One region of the Kitasatospora sp. NPDC002551 genome, then DNA from elsewhere that is predicted to be linked to it. Evidence: riboswitches for the same ligand, from Rfam matches in the RefSeq annotation. Region 1 holds a riboswitch; the other holds the start of a gene.
The links. Region 1 has a riboswitch for cyclic di-AMP ahead of ABT093_RS36725 (transglycosylase family protein). Riboswitches for the same ligand answer to the same signal wherever they lie in the genome.
Positions count from the first base shown of each region.

Region 1 (7,204 bases):
TCACCCAGATGTTCCCGATCGCCGTGCTGATCGTGCCGATGTACACGATCCTGTCCAAGCTCGACCTGCTGGACAGCTACCTCGGCCTGATCCTGGTCTACTCGACCACCACCGTGCCGTACTGCGCCTGGCTGCTGAAGGGCTACTTCGACACCATCCCGGTGGAGATCGACGAGGCCGGCCGGGTCGACGGGCTCACCCCGTTCGGCACCTTCTGGCGCCTGGTGCTGCCGCTCGCCCGCCCGGGCCTGGCGGTCGCCGCCTTCTACTCCTTCCTCACCGCCTGGGCCGAGGTCGCCTTCGCCTCCACCTTCATGCTCAGCTCCGACAAGTACACCCTGGCCGTCGGCCTGCAGACCTTCGTCAGCGAGCACGACGCCCAGTGGAACCTGATGGCCGCGACCGCCGTGCTGATCGCCATCCCCTCCTCGGTCCTCTTCTACCTGGTGCAGCGCCACCTGGTGACCGGCCTGACCGCCGGCGCCTCGAAGTCCTGAACGACGTCACCCCTCGACGTCCCGACCGCTCCGCCCCCACTTCCCAAGGGATACCGTCCATGACCCAGAACCTGGCCGACACCTCCCGGCCCGCCGCCGACGCCACCGCTCACGAGGCCGGTGCCGCCGCGGACAGAGGCTGGTGGCGGGACGCGGTCATCTACCAGGTGTACCCGCGCAGCTTCGCCGACTCCAACGGCGACGGCATGGGCGACCTGCCCGGCATCCGCAGCCGCCTGCCCTACCTGCGCGACCTCGGCGTGGACGCCGTCTGGCTCTCGCCGTTCTACGCCTCCCCGCAGGCCGACGCCGGCTACGACGTCGCCGACTACCGCGCCGTGGACCCGGTGTTCGGCACCCTGCTGGACGCCGACGCGCTGATCCGCGACGCCCACCAGCTGGGCCTGCGGATCATCGTGGACCTCGTCCCCAACCACTCCTCCGACCAGCACGAGTGGTTCAAGCGCGCCCTGCGCGAGGGCCCCGGCTCCCCGCTGCGCGAGCGCTACCACTTCCGCCCCGGCAAGGGCGAGAACGGCGAACTGCCGCCCAACGACTGGGAGTCCATCTTCGGCGGCCCGGCCTGGACCCGCACCGAGGACCCGGACGGCACCCCCGGCGACTGGTACCTGCACCTGTTCGCCCCGGAGCAGCCCGACTTCAACTGGGAGAACCCGGCCGTCGCCGACGAGTTCCGCTCCATCCTGCGCTTCTGGCTGGACATGGGCGTCGACGGCTTCCGCATCGACGTCGCCCACGGCCTGGTCAAGGCCCCCGGCCTGCCCGACCTCGGCGGCGCCGACCAGCTCAAGCTGCTCGGCAACGACGTCATGCCCTTCTTCGACCAGGACGGCGTGCACGAGATCTACCGCAGCTGGCGCGGGATCCTCGACGAGTACCCGGGGCAGCGGATCGGCGTCGCCGAGGCCTGGACCCCGACCGTCCAGCGCACCGCCAACTACGTGCGCCCCGACGAGCTGCACCAGGCCTTCAACTTCCAGTACCTCGGCACCTCCTGGGACGCCGCCGAGCTGCGCGCGGTGATCGACCTCTCGCTCGACTCGATGCGCCCGGTCGACGCCCCCACCACCTGGGTGCTCTCCAACCACGACGTCACCCGGCACGCCACCCGGTTCGCCAACCCGCCGGGCCTGGGCACCCAGATCCGCACCGCCGGCGACCGCGAACTCGGCCTGCGCCGGGCCCGCGCCGCCACCCTGCTGATGCTCGCGCTGCCCGGCTCCGCCTACGTCTACCAGGGCGAGGAACTCGGCCTGCCGGACGTCACCGACCTGCCCGACGAGGTCCGCCAGGACCCGTCGTTCTTCCGTCAGGCCGGCCAGGACGGCTACCGCGACGGCTGCCGCGTCCCGATCCCGTGGTCCGGCACCGAGGCCCCCTACGGCTTCGGCCCGAGCGCCGGCGGACCGTCCTGGCTGCCGCAGCCCGCCGAGTGGGCCGGCCTCAGTGTCGAGGCGCAGACCGGCGATCCGACCTCCACCCTGGAGCTGTACCGCTCGGCGCTGGCCGTCCGCAAGGCGCGGCCCGACCTCGGCGCCGGCACGGACGTCCAGTGGCTGGAGGGCCCCGAGGGCACCCTGGCGTTCCGCCGCGGCTCCTTCGTCTGCACCGTCAACACCACCGGCGCCCCGGTCCGGATACCGGCCCCCGGCCGACTGCTGCTCACCTCCGCCGGCGCCGACCCGGTGGTGGCGGACGGCGAGGCGGTGCTCGCCGCGGACAGCACCGACTGGTGGGAGGTCTGACGTGGTTGCAATAGGCTCTGGGATCGTGACTACGGCGCGACTCTCAGACATCGCGGCGCAGGCGGGGGTCAGCGAAGCCACCGTCTCCCGCGTGCTCAACGGCAAGGCCAACGTCTCGGCCGCCACCCGGCAGACCGTGCTGGCGGCCCTGGACGTGCTCGGCTACGAGCGGCCGACCCGGCTGCGCCGGCGCAGCGCGGGCCTGATCGGGCTGATCACGCCGGAGCTGAGCAACCCGATCTTCCCGGCGCTGGCCCAGGTGATCGAGCAGGTGCTGAGCCGGCACGGCTACACGCCGGTGCTCTGCACCCAGACGCCGGGCGGCTCCACCGAGGACGAACTGGTGGAGATGCTGGTCGACCGGGGCGTGGCGGGCATCGTCTTCGTCTCCGGCCTGCACGCGGACTCCACCGCCGACCACGACCGCTACGCCCGGCTGGCCGGGCGCGGGGTGCCGTTCGTGCTGATCAACGGCTACAGCGAGCGGATCGACGCGCCGTTCATCTCGCCGGACGACCGGGCCGCGATGTGGATGGCCGTCCAGCACCTCGCCGAACTCGGCCACGAGCGGATCGGCCTGGCGGTCGGCCAGCAGCGGTACGTGCCGGTGCTGCGCAAGATCGAGGGCTTCACCGCGGCCATGCGGGAGGTGCTCGGGCGCAGCCGGGAGGAGGCCGAGGCACTCGTCCACCACACGCTGTTCAGCGTGGAGGGCGGGCACGCGGCGGCCGGGGCGCTGCTCGACAAGGGCTGCACGGCGATCGTCTGCGGCAGCGACATGATGGCGCTCGGCGCGATACGGGCGGTCCGGCAGCGGGGCCTGGCGGTGCCGCAGGACATCTCGGTGGTCGGATTCGACGACTCGCCGCTGATCGCCTTCACCGAGCCGCCGCTGACCACCGTGCGCCAGCCGGTGGAGGCGATGGCCACCGCGGCGGTGGACGCGCTGCTGGAGGAGGTCGGCGGCAACGCCGCGCAGCGCGGGGAGTTCATGTTCCAGCCGGAGCTGGTGATGCGCGGCTCGACCGGCGCCCGCGCGCGCTGAGCAGCCGTGTACTGAGCGGCCCGTGCGCCGATCAGGGTGCCGAAGGGGCCCGGGAGCGGATGTGCTCCCGGGCCCCTTCGGCGTTGCGGCCGCTCAGCCCTCCTGGGCGACCGGGCGGTCCTGGGTGACCCGGTGGCCGTCGGCGGCGTCGCCGGTGCGGGTCTCGGTGCGCCGGCCCCGCTCCAGGTAGTCGCGGAGGATCAGTTCGACGGCGTCCTGCGGGTTCCTGGTGCCGGACAGCATCATCGCGTCGATCGCGAGGTTGGCGTCGAGCGTGACGGTGACCTGGGCCATGGTGACTCCTCCTCGGGTGCAGGGCAGCAGCATGCCCGGTGCGGCCCCGGTTTGACCATGGCCGCTCTTCGCGCGCCCGCGTCCGGGCATGCCGCGGCCCCCGGGGAGGAGCGACCGGACTCTCCCCGGGGGCCGCGGCGTGACGGGATCAGACCCGGCCGGCGAAGTCCGGCGCCCAGTTGGCGACGGTCTGCGTCCGCACGCCCGAGCTCGGGTTGGCGGCCTCGACGTACTTGCCGTCGCCGATGTACAGCGCGACGTGGTAGACGCCGGAGTCCTTGCCGTTGTTGGACCAGAACAGCAGGTCGCCCGGCTTGAGGGCGTCCAGCGAGACGTGGGTGGACGCGGCGGCCTGGTCGGCGGCGACGCGCGGGACGGAGATGCCCGCGGCGCGCAGCGCGGCCTGGGTCAGGCCGGAGCAGTCCCAGCCGCCGTTGCCGGTGCCGCCGTAGACGTAGGCCTGGCCGACCTTCGACTGGGCGAAGGCGACGGCGGCGGCCATGCTGCCGGTGGCCGTCGGGGCCGGCGCCGGGGTCTCGGCCTGCGCGGCGGGCTTGTTCGCCGGCTTGGTGGCCGGGGTCTGGGCCTGGGTCTGGGTCTGCGCGGACGGAGCCCGGGTGTCGCCCTGGGCGCGGTTGAACCAGTCGAAGCCCTGGCCCTGGGCACGGTCGCCCAGGCTCAGCCGCTGGCCCGGGTAGATGGCGTGCGGGCCGTCGGTCAGGGTGGCGCGGTTGAGCTCGTACAGGCGCTGCCAGCCGCCCTGGACGTGCTGCTCGTCGGCGATGGTGGACAGCCAGTCGCCGGCGGCCACGGTGTAGGCCTCGGAGGCCTGCTGGCCGCTCTGCTGACGCCACTGCCGGTCGCTCTGGCGCTGCTCGGCGGCGGGGGCGGTGCCGGGCGCGGTGGTGGCGGCCTGCGGCTGCGCGGCGGGCTTGCCCGCCGGCTTGGCGGCCGGGGCCTGCGCGGCGGGGGTCTGCGCGGCCGGGGCCTGGGTGGCCGGCTTGGCGGCGGCGGAGGTGTCCACCGCGGCCGGGGTGCCGCCCTTGGTCAGACCGGCCTTGACCGAGCAGACCGGCCAGGCGCCGGGGCCCTGCACGGCCAGGACCTTCTCGGCGATCGCGATCTGCTGGTCCTTGGTGGCGAGGTCGGCGCGCGCGGCGTACGCGGTGCCGCCGAACCCGGACCAGGTGGAGTTGGTGAACTGGAGGCCACCGTAGAAGCCGTTGCCGGTGTTGATGCTCCAGTTGCCGCCGCTCTCGCACTGGGCCACCTTGTCCCAGGTGGCGACGGAGGCGGCCGAGGCGGTGCCGGCGGTCAGGCCGGGGACGGTGAGGCCGATGCCCGCGACGCCGAGGGCGGCGATCGCGCGACGGGTACGGCCGGACAGTCGGGTGCCGTTGGTGGGCAGCATGAAGACGTGGTCCTCTCCCACGCCTGCGAGGTGAGCTGTCGGATTCGGGCCGGAGTTGCCCGGCCGCGCTGTGGACGCGGCTTCACCCCTAGCCCGGGGCCGGTCCGAGGACCGGTCCTGGGCGAACTACCTGTGGTTCCCCCGCTCCTGCCGTGGTGCATTGCGCTGCCAGCGCGCCCGACGGCAGGACTCGGCGTCGCGGACGTGCTGGGTCCGTGTGGCCACGAACGGGGAGCACGTTAAGCAGAGGCGCGTTCAAACCGCAAACATGTGTGACGCTCGTCACGGTTTGCGAAATCCGTGCTGAGCGGCTGTCCTTCATGATCAGAAATGACCGGTTTTCCGCAACGCCGGTCGTGGCCAACGCAACTGCCTATGCTTCAGAGCGTCGGCGGCGCGCCGGCACCGCCGCAGCCGTCCGGAGAGAGGGCTACGCACCGATGGGCATCGACGAGGAGCCGAACACCCCCCGTCCGGCCGCCCGGCCACGCGGAGCGCATCGCCGGGCAAAGCACCGCAGAGCGGACATCCCGACCGAACCGTCCCGAACTCACTTGACCCGCCGGGCACTACTGCGCTGGCTGGCCGTCGGCACCGCCTTCGCGGCGATCAGCGGCGAGGAGATCCTGCGCCGCTCGCTGACCGGAGAGACCCGGTTGGTCACCCCGGCCGCGGTCATCGGGACCACCCCGACCGAGGCCGCCGGCCCGATGGGCTCCGACGGCGGCCACGGCGCCGCCCCGCCGGACGGCACCGGCCCCCCGGGTACCGGCGCCCCCGAGCAGCCCGCCCCCGCGCCCACCGTCGACCAGGGCGGCCGCCGCTGGTCCGACCGGGCCGGCTGGGGCGGCAGCCCGCCGGGACCGCGCAGCGCGGTGCGGATCACCGACCGGGTCCTGCTCGACACCGACGCCGAGGTCGGCTCCCTGCTGGTCGAGCCGGGCGGCGCGCTCACCTTCGCCGCCGACCGCACCGTCACCCTCGCCGCCGCCGGCAACGTCGAGGTCCGCGGCGCCCTGGCCCTCGCCCCCGACGGCGGCCACGTCCACACCCTGCGCTTCCCCGGCGTCGACGAGAAGCGGTTCCAGGGCGACGGCATGAAGGTGGTCGACACCGACGTCGGCCTCTGGGTCACCGGCGCCGGCTACCTGCGGCTGGACGGCGCCGCCAAGACCGCCTGGGTCCGCGCCGACCGCGAGCTCGGGGCCGGCGACACGGTCGTCAACCTCACCTCCCCGCCGGCCGGCTGGCTGCCCGGCGACGAACTCGCCGTCACCCCGACCGGCCCGCCCGACCAGGAGGGTTTCGCCGCCGGCTACGACCTCGTCACCATCCGGTCCGTCAGCGGAACCACCGTCACCCTGGACGCCCCGCTGCGGTACGCCCACCCCCGGGTCGCCGCCGGAGGGGGCGTCACCGTCGGCGCCGAGGTGCTCAACCTGACCCGCAGCGTCCGGGTCGAGGGCACCGCCTGGGGCCGCACCCACGTCCACCTCACCAGCTCCCGCCGGGCCGACGTGCGGCACGCCGCGCTGCGCTGGGTCGGCCCGCGCGCCGACACCAGGGAGACCTGGAAGGGACCGGACGGCACCGCCCCGGTCACCGCGCCGGTGCTCGGCCGGTACGGACTGCACTTCCACCGGCTCGGCGACGCCACCCGCGGCACCGTCGTCGAGGGCGTGGTGGTCCGCGACGCCGGCAGCCACGCGTACGTCCCGCACGCCAGCCACGGCATCACCTTCCGCAGCTGCATCAGCCACGAGACCTGGGAGGACGCCTACTGGTGGGACGGTCCGCTGGACACCCGCACCCCCCAGCAGCCGTCCGACGACATCGTCTACGAGTCCTGCGTCGCCTCCCGCACCCTGCTCGAACCCAACCCCCGGGCCTACCGGCTGACCGGCTTCAACCTCGGCGCGGGCACCGGCGGCAAGGCGCTGGACTGCGTGGCGGTCGGCGTGCAGGGGGCGAACGGCGCCTCCGGCTTCGAGTGGCCGGAGAACAGCGAGGGCGTCTGGACCTTTCAGCGCTGCCTGGCCCACAACAACCTGCAGGACGGCATCTTCGTCTGGCTCAACGCCAAGCAGCACCACGTGGTCACCGAGTTCGCCGCGTACCACAACGGCGGCTGGGGCATCGAGCACGGCGCCTACCTCAACGACTTCGACTACACCGCGAGCGTGCTGTACGG
Region 1 covers NZ_JBEOWI010000076.1:15,656-22,859, reverse strand. Annotated here, with positions in the region: gene ABT093_RS36745 (sugar ABC transporter permease) at 1-497, shown strand, start outside; gene ABT093_RS36740 (glycoside hydrolase family 13 protein) at 557-2,263, shown strand; gene ABT093_RS36735 (LacI family DNA-binding transcriptional regulator) at 2,289-3,308, shown strand; gene ABT093_RS36730 (hypothetical protein) at 3,402-3,602, opposite strand; gene ABT093_RS36725 (transglycosylase family protein) at 3,751-5,034, opposite strand; cyclic di-AMP (ydaO/yuaA leader) riboswitch at 5,021-5,181, opposite strand; gene ABT093_RS36720 (hypothetical protein) at 5,568-7,204, shown strand, end outside.

Region 2 (7,204 bases), on a different contig from region 1:
GCAGCGCACCCAGGCGGAAGTCACCTGTGTGTTCGACGGTCAGGACCTGGACGTACCGGTGATCATGGCGCCTCCGCGCGGCGTGCGGGTGCGGTTCAGCCGGACCGGGGAGACGGCGGACGAGCTGATCCGCCGGCTGGTCCGGGCCGAGCCGCAGGGGCGCCCGGTGGTGGTGGTCTCCACCGACCGGGAGGTCGCGGAGGGCGTGCGGAAGGCCGGCGCGCGCCCCGTCGCGTCGGTGCTGCTGCTCAACCGGCTGGCCCGCCCGTAACCCTTCCGGGGTGTGAGCCGGTCGGTATGACGGCTGGTCAGCGGCCCGATTGCGATGTTGTGCGAATTCGGTGAAGTCAGAGGGGCGGTTCGCGTTCACGCGAACGGGGGAGTGGCGCGAAACGTGGATCTTCACTAGGGTCTGGCGTCAAACCTATTTTCCGGATTCTCACCCGTTCGGGTGAGGCCATTGGAAGAAGGAGCCGGTCCCTTGGCCTCCCACCGCCGTCCCAAGCAGCCGAGCCGCGCGCGGGTCTCCGTGCTCACCGCTGCCGCTGCGACCGCGGTCGCTCTCTCCGCGCAGGTCGCCGCCCACGCCGCGCCCAGCCCGTCGCCGAAGAAGGACGACGTCAAGGCGCAGATCGACCAGTTGCAGGAGGAGGCCGAGCAGGCCACCGAGAAGTACAACGGCGCCAAGGAGCGGGCCGACCAGCTGCGCAAGCAGGCGGACCAGCTCCAGGACCAGGTGGCCCGCGGCCAGGACCAGATGACCCAGCTGCAGGCCGGTCTGGCCGAGGTGGCGGGCGAGCAGTACCGCACCGGCGGCATCGACCCGTCCGTCCAGCTGATGCTCACCTCCGACCCGTCCGGCTACCTGGACAAGGCCTCCAGCGTGCAGCAGGCCAGCTCCAGCCAGGCCGAGGCGCTCAAGGGCCTGCAGGAGCAGCAGCGCCGGCTCGACCAGCAGAAGGCCGAGGCGGCCGCCGTGCTGGCCTCGCTGGACAGCACCACCAAGGACCTCAACCAGACCAAGGCCGAGGTCAACAAGAAGCTCCGGGAGGCCCAGGAGCTGCTGAACTCGCTGAGCGCCGCGGACCGCGCGGCCCTGAAGGCGGCGCAGCAGCAGGCCGACCGCGCCTCCCGCGGTTCCGAGCGCACCGACCTGGGCAGCCTGCCGCAGGCGAGCGGCAAGGCGGGCTCCGCGGTCGCCCTCGCGATGAGCAAGCAGGGCTCGCCCTACGGCTGGGGCGACGTCGGCCCGAGCACCTTCGACTGCTCCGGTCTGATGGTCTGGGCGTACGGCAAGGCCGGCGTCTCGCTGCCGCGCACCTCGCAGGCGCAGGGCAACTACGGCACCCGGGTGCCGTCCCTGTCCGAGGCCCAGCCGGGCGACCTGGTCATCTACCGGGACGACCGCAGCCACGTCGGCATGTACATCGGCAACGGCATGGTGGTCCACGCGCCGCGCACCGGTGACGTGGTGAAGGTGATGAAGGCCGACGCCATGAAGATCAACACGATCCGCCGGGTCTGACGGGTCGCCACGACACGCCCGAGGGGCCCGCTGGGGCTCCTGTGATCAGCGCCACCTCCGGTCGGAGGTGGCGTCGGCGTTTCGAGCGCGCTTTCGACCATCTGACGGACAATGATCAGCCCGCCGTGGGGGTGTGATCACATTCGGTCATATTCACAAGGGAACTTGGGCATTCTTCCGGCTTTTTTCTGACAAGGATTTGAACGGATCACGGATCTGTTACTAGGGTCGTGCCTCGAACCACGCACAGTCGATCACCCAGCCTGGGTGGCGGCGGGGTTCGCCGCCGAGTTCGCGAAGCAGCGGGACGGGGCTTCGGGTAGCCCGTCCGAACGAGGGCCCCGCAGTCCGGGGTCCGCTGTGGAACGGAGCCGGGGAACCACGTTCCTCCGGGGTGAATCGGCGCCAGGCCGGCCGCGCGAGCGGCGGGTGAGGCGTCGTAGGGCACGCTTCCGCCCGAACCCGTCAGCTCACCCGGTAGGCGGATGAGGAAGAAGGAGTCCGCCTTCGTGGCGTCCCATCGTCGTCCCAAGCCCGCCGGCCGCGCCCGTGTCTCGATCCTGACCGGTGTCGCCGCCGCTGCCGTTGCCCTGTCCGCGCAGTCCGGCGCCCACGCCGACCCTGCGCCGACCAAGGACCAGGTCAAGGAGCAGGTCGACCAGCTCAACGAGCAGGCCGAGGTCGCCACCGAGAAGTACAACGGGGCCCAGGCCAAGCAGCAGGAGCTGCAGAAGCAGGTCGCCGAGCTGCAGGACAAGGTGGCCCGTCAGCAGGCCGTGGTGATCGAGGCGCAGGGCGGCCTCGCCGAGATCGCCGGTGAGCAGTACCGCACCGGCGGCATATCGCAGACCGTCCAGCTGATGCTCTCCGCCAGCCCGGACAACTTCCTCAACCAGGCCGACGCCCTGAACCAGGCCGGTTCGACCCAGTCCGGCGCGCTGAAGGAGCTCCAGGAGCAGCAGCGCAGGCTCGACCAGGACCGCACCGAGACCCAGACCAAGCTCGCCGAGCTGGAGTCCACCACCCAGCAGCTGAAGACCTCCAAGGAGGAGGTCCAGGGCAAGCTGCAGAAGGCCCAGGACCTGCTCAACACGCTCACCGAGCAGGAGCGCCAGGCCATCCGCGCCGCCGAGGAGAAGGCCGCCGCCGAGGCCAAGGCGAAGGCGGACGCCGCCAAGGCCGAGGCCGCCAAGGCCGCCAAGGAGAAGGCCGACGCCGAGCGCGCCTCCCGCGACACCAACCGCAGCAACCTGAGCGCGCAGTCCGCGCCCTCCTCGGCCCCGGCCTCGGCCCCGGCCGCCGCGGCGTCCAAGCCGGCCGCGCCGGCCGCGCCGGCCGCCAACAGCTCGCGCGGTGCCGCCGCGATCGCGGCCGCCGAGAGCAAGCTCGGCGCCCCGTACGTCTACGGCGCCACCGGCCCCAACTCCTTCGACTGCTCGGGCCTCACCGGCTGGGCGTACGCCCAGGCGGGTGTGTCGCTGCCGCGCACCTCGCAGGCGCAGGCCACCGCCGGCACCCAGATCGGTTCGGACATCTCCAAGGCCCAGCCCGGCGACCTGGTGATCTTCTACGGCGACCGCCACCACGTGGGCATCTACGTGGGCGGTGGCCAGGTCATCCACGCCCCGAAGCCGGGCGCGTCGGTCCGCTACGAGTCGGCGTCCAACATGCCGGTCAACACCATCGTGCGCCTCTGACCGACGGTCGGAACGCCCCGTCAGGCCCGGTCTCCCCCGAGGGAGGCCGGGCCTGCGGCTTTTCCCGGCCCCGCCGGGACGCTCGGTCCGCGAACCGATCTGATGTCCGATCAGTGTCCGAATATTCGGGTTCGGAGGGGTTTGGAATCGGTTGCCCTGACTCGCTAACGTCTGCCACCGGACGCCCGCTTCGACAGCCGCCCGCTCCGGTGCGGCGGCGGGCCGGGCCCAGGATCGGAGCCGACGTCGCATGGCCGTGCACCGCCGTTCCCCGCTGTCAGGTGCGCACGCGTTCGCCCGGGCGCTGGTGCTCACCGCGGCGGCGACCACCGCGCTGGGTGTGGCGGCCGCAGGCAGCGCCCGGGCCGCGCCCGGCTCGCCGGACGCCCCGGCCGACCGCAAGGACGTCAAGGCGCAGGTGGAGCAGCTCTACGACGAGGCCGAGCAGGCCTCCGAGCGGTTCAACGCCGCCCAGGAGGCCCAGCAGAGGCTCCAGCGCGAGACCGGCACGCTGCAGCAGCAGGTCGCCCTCGCCCAGGACGAGCTGAACCGGCTGCGCGGCGACCTCGCCACCGTGGCCGGCGCCGAGTACCGCGGCGGCGGGATGGCGCAGACCGTCCAGCTGATGCTCTCCACCGACCCCGAGGGCTACCTCACCCGGGCCCGCACCCTGGACCAGGCCGCCGTGCGGCAGAATGAGACCCTGCACGAGCTGCTGGGCCGTCAGCGGGTGCTCGACCAGCGCCGGGCCGAGACCACCGCCAAGCTCGCCGAGCTGGAGGAGATCCGCAGGGCGCTGGCCGAGAGCAAGCAGGAGGTCCAGCAGCGGCTCGCCAAGGCGCAGCGGCTGCTCAACAGCCTCGGCGCCGCCGAGCGCGCCCGGCTCGCCGCCCAGGACGCCCGGGAGGCGGAGCAGCGCGCCACCCGCGGCACCGACCGGCTGGACCTCGGCAGCACCCCGCCGGCCTCCGAACGCGGCGCCGCCGCGCTGGCCGCCGCGGTGCGGATGATCGGCTCGCCCTACGTGTACGGATCCACCGGGCCCAAGGCGTTCGACTGCTCCGGTCTGATGTACTGGAGCTGGCGGCAGGCGGGAGTGACCCTGCCGCGCACCTCGCAGGCCCAGGCGCGCGCCGGGCAGCGGGTCGGCCTCTCCGAAGCGCGGCCGGGGGACCTGGTGATCTTCTACCGGGACATGCACCACGTCGGGATGTACGCCGGCGGCGGGGTGATCGTGCACGCCCCCTACCCGGGTGCCAAGGTCCGCTACGAGAGCGTCACCGCGATGCCGGTCTCGGGGGTGATCCGGCTCTGAGCCGCCTGGACACCGCCGCCGGCCGCGGGCCGTCCCGGCGCACCGCCCTGCTGCTCGCGGCCGGCGGACTGGCCCAGCTGTCGCTGCCCGGGGCCGCCCCGGCGCGGCCCGCCGCCGCGGCCTCGGACGAGCACGTCGGCGTCCTGGCGCTGCTCGACGAGCGGGCCCGGGCGCTGACCGCCGGGCCGCCCGCGCTGCCGCTGCGGGCCGGCTACCGGAACCTGCTGCTCGGCCCGGTGGACGCGGCCGGGCGGTGCGCCGCCACCGCCGAGCTGACCGTCGTGGTGAGCGGGTACGACCGGCAGCCGGTCGTCCACCCGCGCCGGCTGGCGCTGGCCCGCTCCGCCGCCGGCTGGCGGGTCGAACGCGAGGAGGGCGCGGGCGGACCGCCGCCGCTGTGGGACCTCGGCACCGTCCGGGCCGGCGCCGGAGCGCGCTGCCTGGTGCTCGGGGTGGACGCCGGGGCCGGCGGGGGCGCCCCCGCCGGACTCGCCGCCGTCGGCGACCGGGCGGTGTCCGCCGTCGAGGCCCTCTGGGGCACCGCCTGGGCCGGCCGGCTGCTGCTGGAACTGCCCGCCACCGGGGAACAGTTCACCCGGCTGCTGGCGGACGAGCGGCCCGGCTGGTCCGGGATGGCCGCTGTCACCGTGGCGGCGCCCGGCGCGCCGCTGAACGCCCCGGCCGACCGGATTCTGGTCAACCCGGAGACCTACGCGGGCCTGAGCGACTTCGGCCGGCAGGTGGTGGTCACCCACGAGGCGGTGCACGTGGCGACCCGGGCGGACACCCGCGCCTGGACGCCGCTCTGGCTCTCCGAGGGCGCCGCCGACTGGACCGGCTACCGCGACTCGGGCCGCGCCGCCCACCGGATCGCCCCGGAGCTGGCCCGGGACGTCGCCGACGGGCGGCTGCCCACGGCACTGCCCGAGGACGCCGCCTTCACCGCCGCCGGGGAGGGGCTCGCCCAGGTCTACGAGCAGGCCTGGCTGGCCTGCGACCTGATCGCCCGCCGGTACGGGCCGCAGCGGCTGGTGGACCTCTACCGGGCGGTCGGCGCGGCGGCCCCGGGCGCGGACCGCCCGGCCTGGCTGGACGGACTGCTGCGGGAGCGGCTGGGCCTCGGCCTGGCCGAGTTCACCCGCCTCTGGCTGGCCGAGGTCCGGGCGCTAGCCGCCCGCTAGGAGGGGCTGCGCGCCTCCCGGCGCGGAGTCAGGGCCGGGCGCCCTGGCGCCGGTCGCCGGGTGCGCCGCGCGGCCGGTCGATGCCGTCCAGCAGGTCCTGCTCGTACGCGATGCCCGGGCGCACCGAGAACGCGGCCGCCGGCACCGGCTCCGGGCGGGGCAGCACCACGGTCTCCGCGAGCCGCTCGGTGCGCCGGGTGGAGCGCCAGAGCCGGACGCAGGACAGCCCGGTCGCGGTCAGCAGCAGCAGGTTGCGCAGGGTCAGCACGGCGATCGCGCCCGGCTTGCTGGCGACCACGTCGCCGAAGACCAGCGGGAACTCCACCAGGGTCAGCGGGGTCGCGGCCAGGATCAGCAGCGCCACCGGCCGCTGGCTGCTGCCGCGCACCGTCAGGCAGACCGCCGAGACGCCGACCAGCCAGACCAGGTACTGCGGGCTGATCACCCGGCTGGTCACGGTGAAGATCAGCAGCGCGGCGAGCGCCGCGTCGTACATGGTGGCGGCGTTGCGGCGCCGGGCGGTGAACCGCCACAGCAGCAGCCAGCCGAAGCCGAGCACGGTGCCGGCCAGCATCACCTTGCTGACCAGCTCGACCCACGGCCCGAGCATCTCCACCGAGCCGTAGTTCATCATCACCTTGCCGTCCCAGGCCCCGGCGATCCGGGCGAAGTGGATCGGCAGCGCGCCGACCGACTCCACCTCGATGCCGCGGTCCTTCTGGAACGTCAGGAACTCGAACGCGCCGTTCATCCCGGCCGCCAGCAGGAAGGCGATCGCCGCGGTCGCGGCCGCCGCGGCGGTCCACGAACGGCGGGTGCGCCGACCGGACGGGGTGCCGATCAGGCCGAGCAGCGGCCAGATCTTGACGATGCCGCCGAGGCCCAGCAGCAGGCCGCCGATCGCCGGGCGGCGGATCAGCGCCAGCAGGCCGGCCACCGCGATCGCGGTGACGATCACGTCGTAGCGGTTGTAGATCATCGGACCGAGCAGCGGGACGCCGGCCACCCAGACCCAGGCACCGGTCAGCGCCCGGCCCCTGCGCAGCCCGGTGCGGACCAGCAGGGCCATCGCGACCGCGTCGGCGATCCCGCAGATCACCCAGAACGACACCAGGTACGACCAGGGCAGCAGGCCCGGGAGCATGATCACCAGGGCGGCGCCGGGCGGGTACTGCCAGGTGACGTCGTCCAGCGGGAAGGTGCCGGTCTGCAGCACGCCGTACCAGCCGTGGTAGATCAGCCAGACGTCGGCGGTGATGTCCCCGCCGGGCATCCGCAGCACGCCGGTCACCAGCAGCAGCAGGAGCGTCCGGGTGGCCACCCAGGTCCCGCCCAGCGCCAGGAGGGCGCCCGAGCGGCCGGAGGGGCGCGTGGTGCTCGGCGCCGGCTCGCGGCGGACGGCGAGCGCCGTGCCGGAGCCCTCGGCGCCGCTGGATGTACCGGACTCGGTGGCCGGGGCCAACTCCACTGCGCTCCCTCGTTCGTC
Region 2 covers NZ_JBEOWI010000026.1:33,389-40,592, reverse strand. Annotated here, with positions in the region: gene ABT093_RS22045 (NYN domain-containing protein) at 1-271, shown strand, start outside; gene ABT093_RS22040 (C40 family peptidase) at 482-1,525, shown strand; cyclic di-AMP (ydaO/yuaA leader) riboswitch at 1,872-2,024, shown strand; gene ABT093_RS22035 (C40 family peptidase) at 2,035-3,222, shown strand; gene ABT093_RS22030 (C40 family peptidase) at 3,473-4,537, shown strand; gene ABT093_RS22025 (hypothetical protein) at 4,774-5,718, shown strand; gene ABT093_RS22020 (glycosyltransferase 87 family protein) at 5,747-7,186, opposite strand.
Region 2: linked by a shared signal. The riboswitch ahead of ABT093_RS22035 (C40 family peptidase) and the one ahead of ABT093_RS36725 (transglycosylase family protein) in region 1 are both predicted to bind cyclic di-AMP.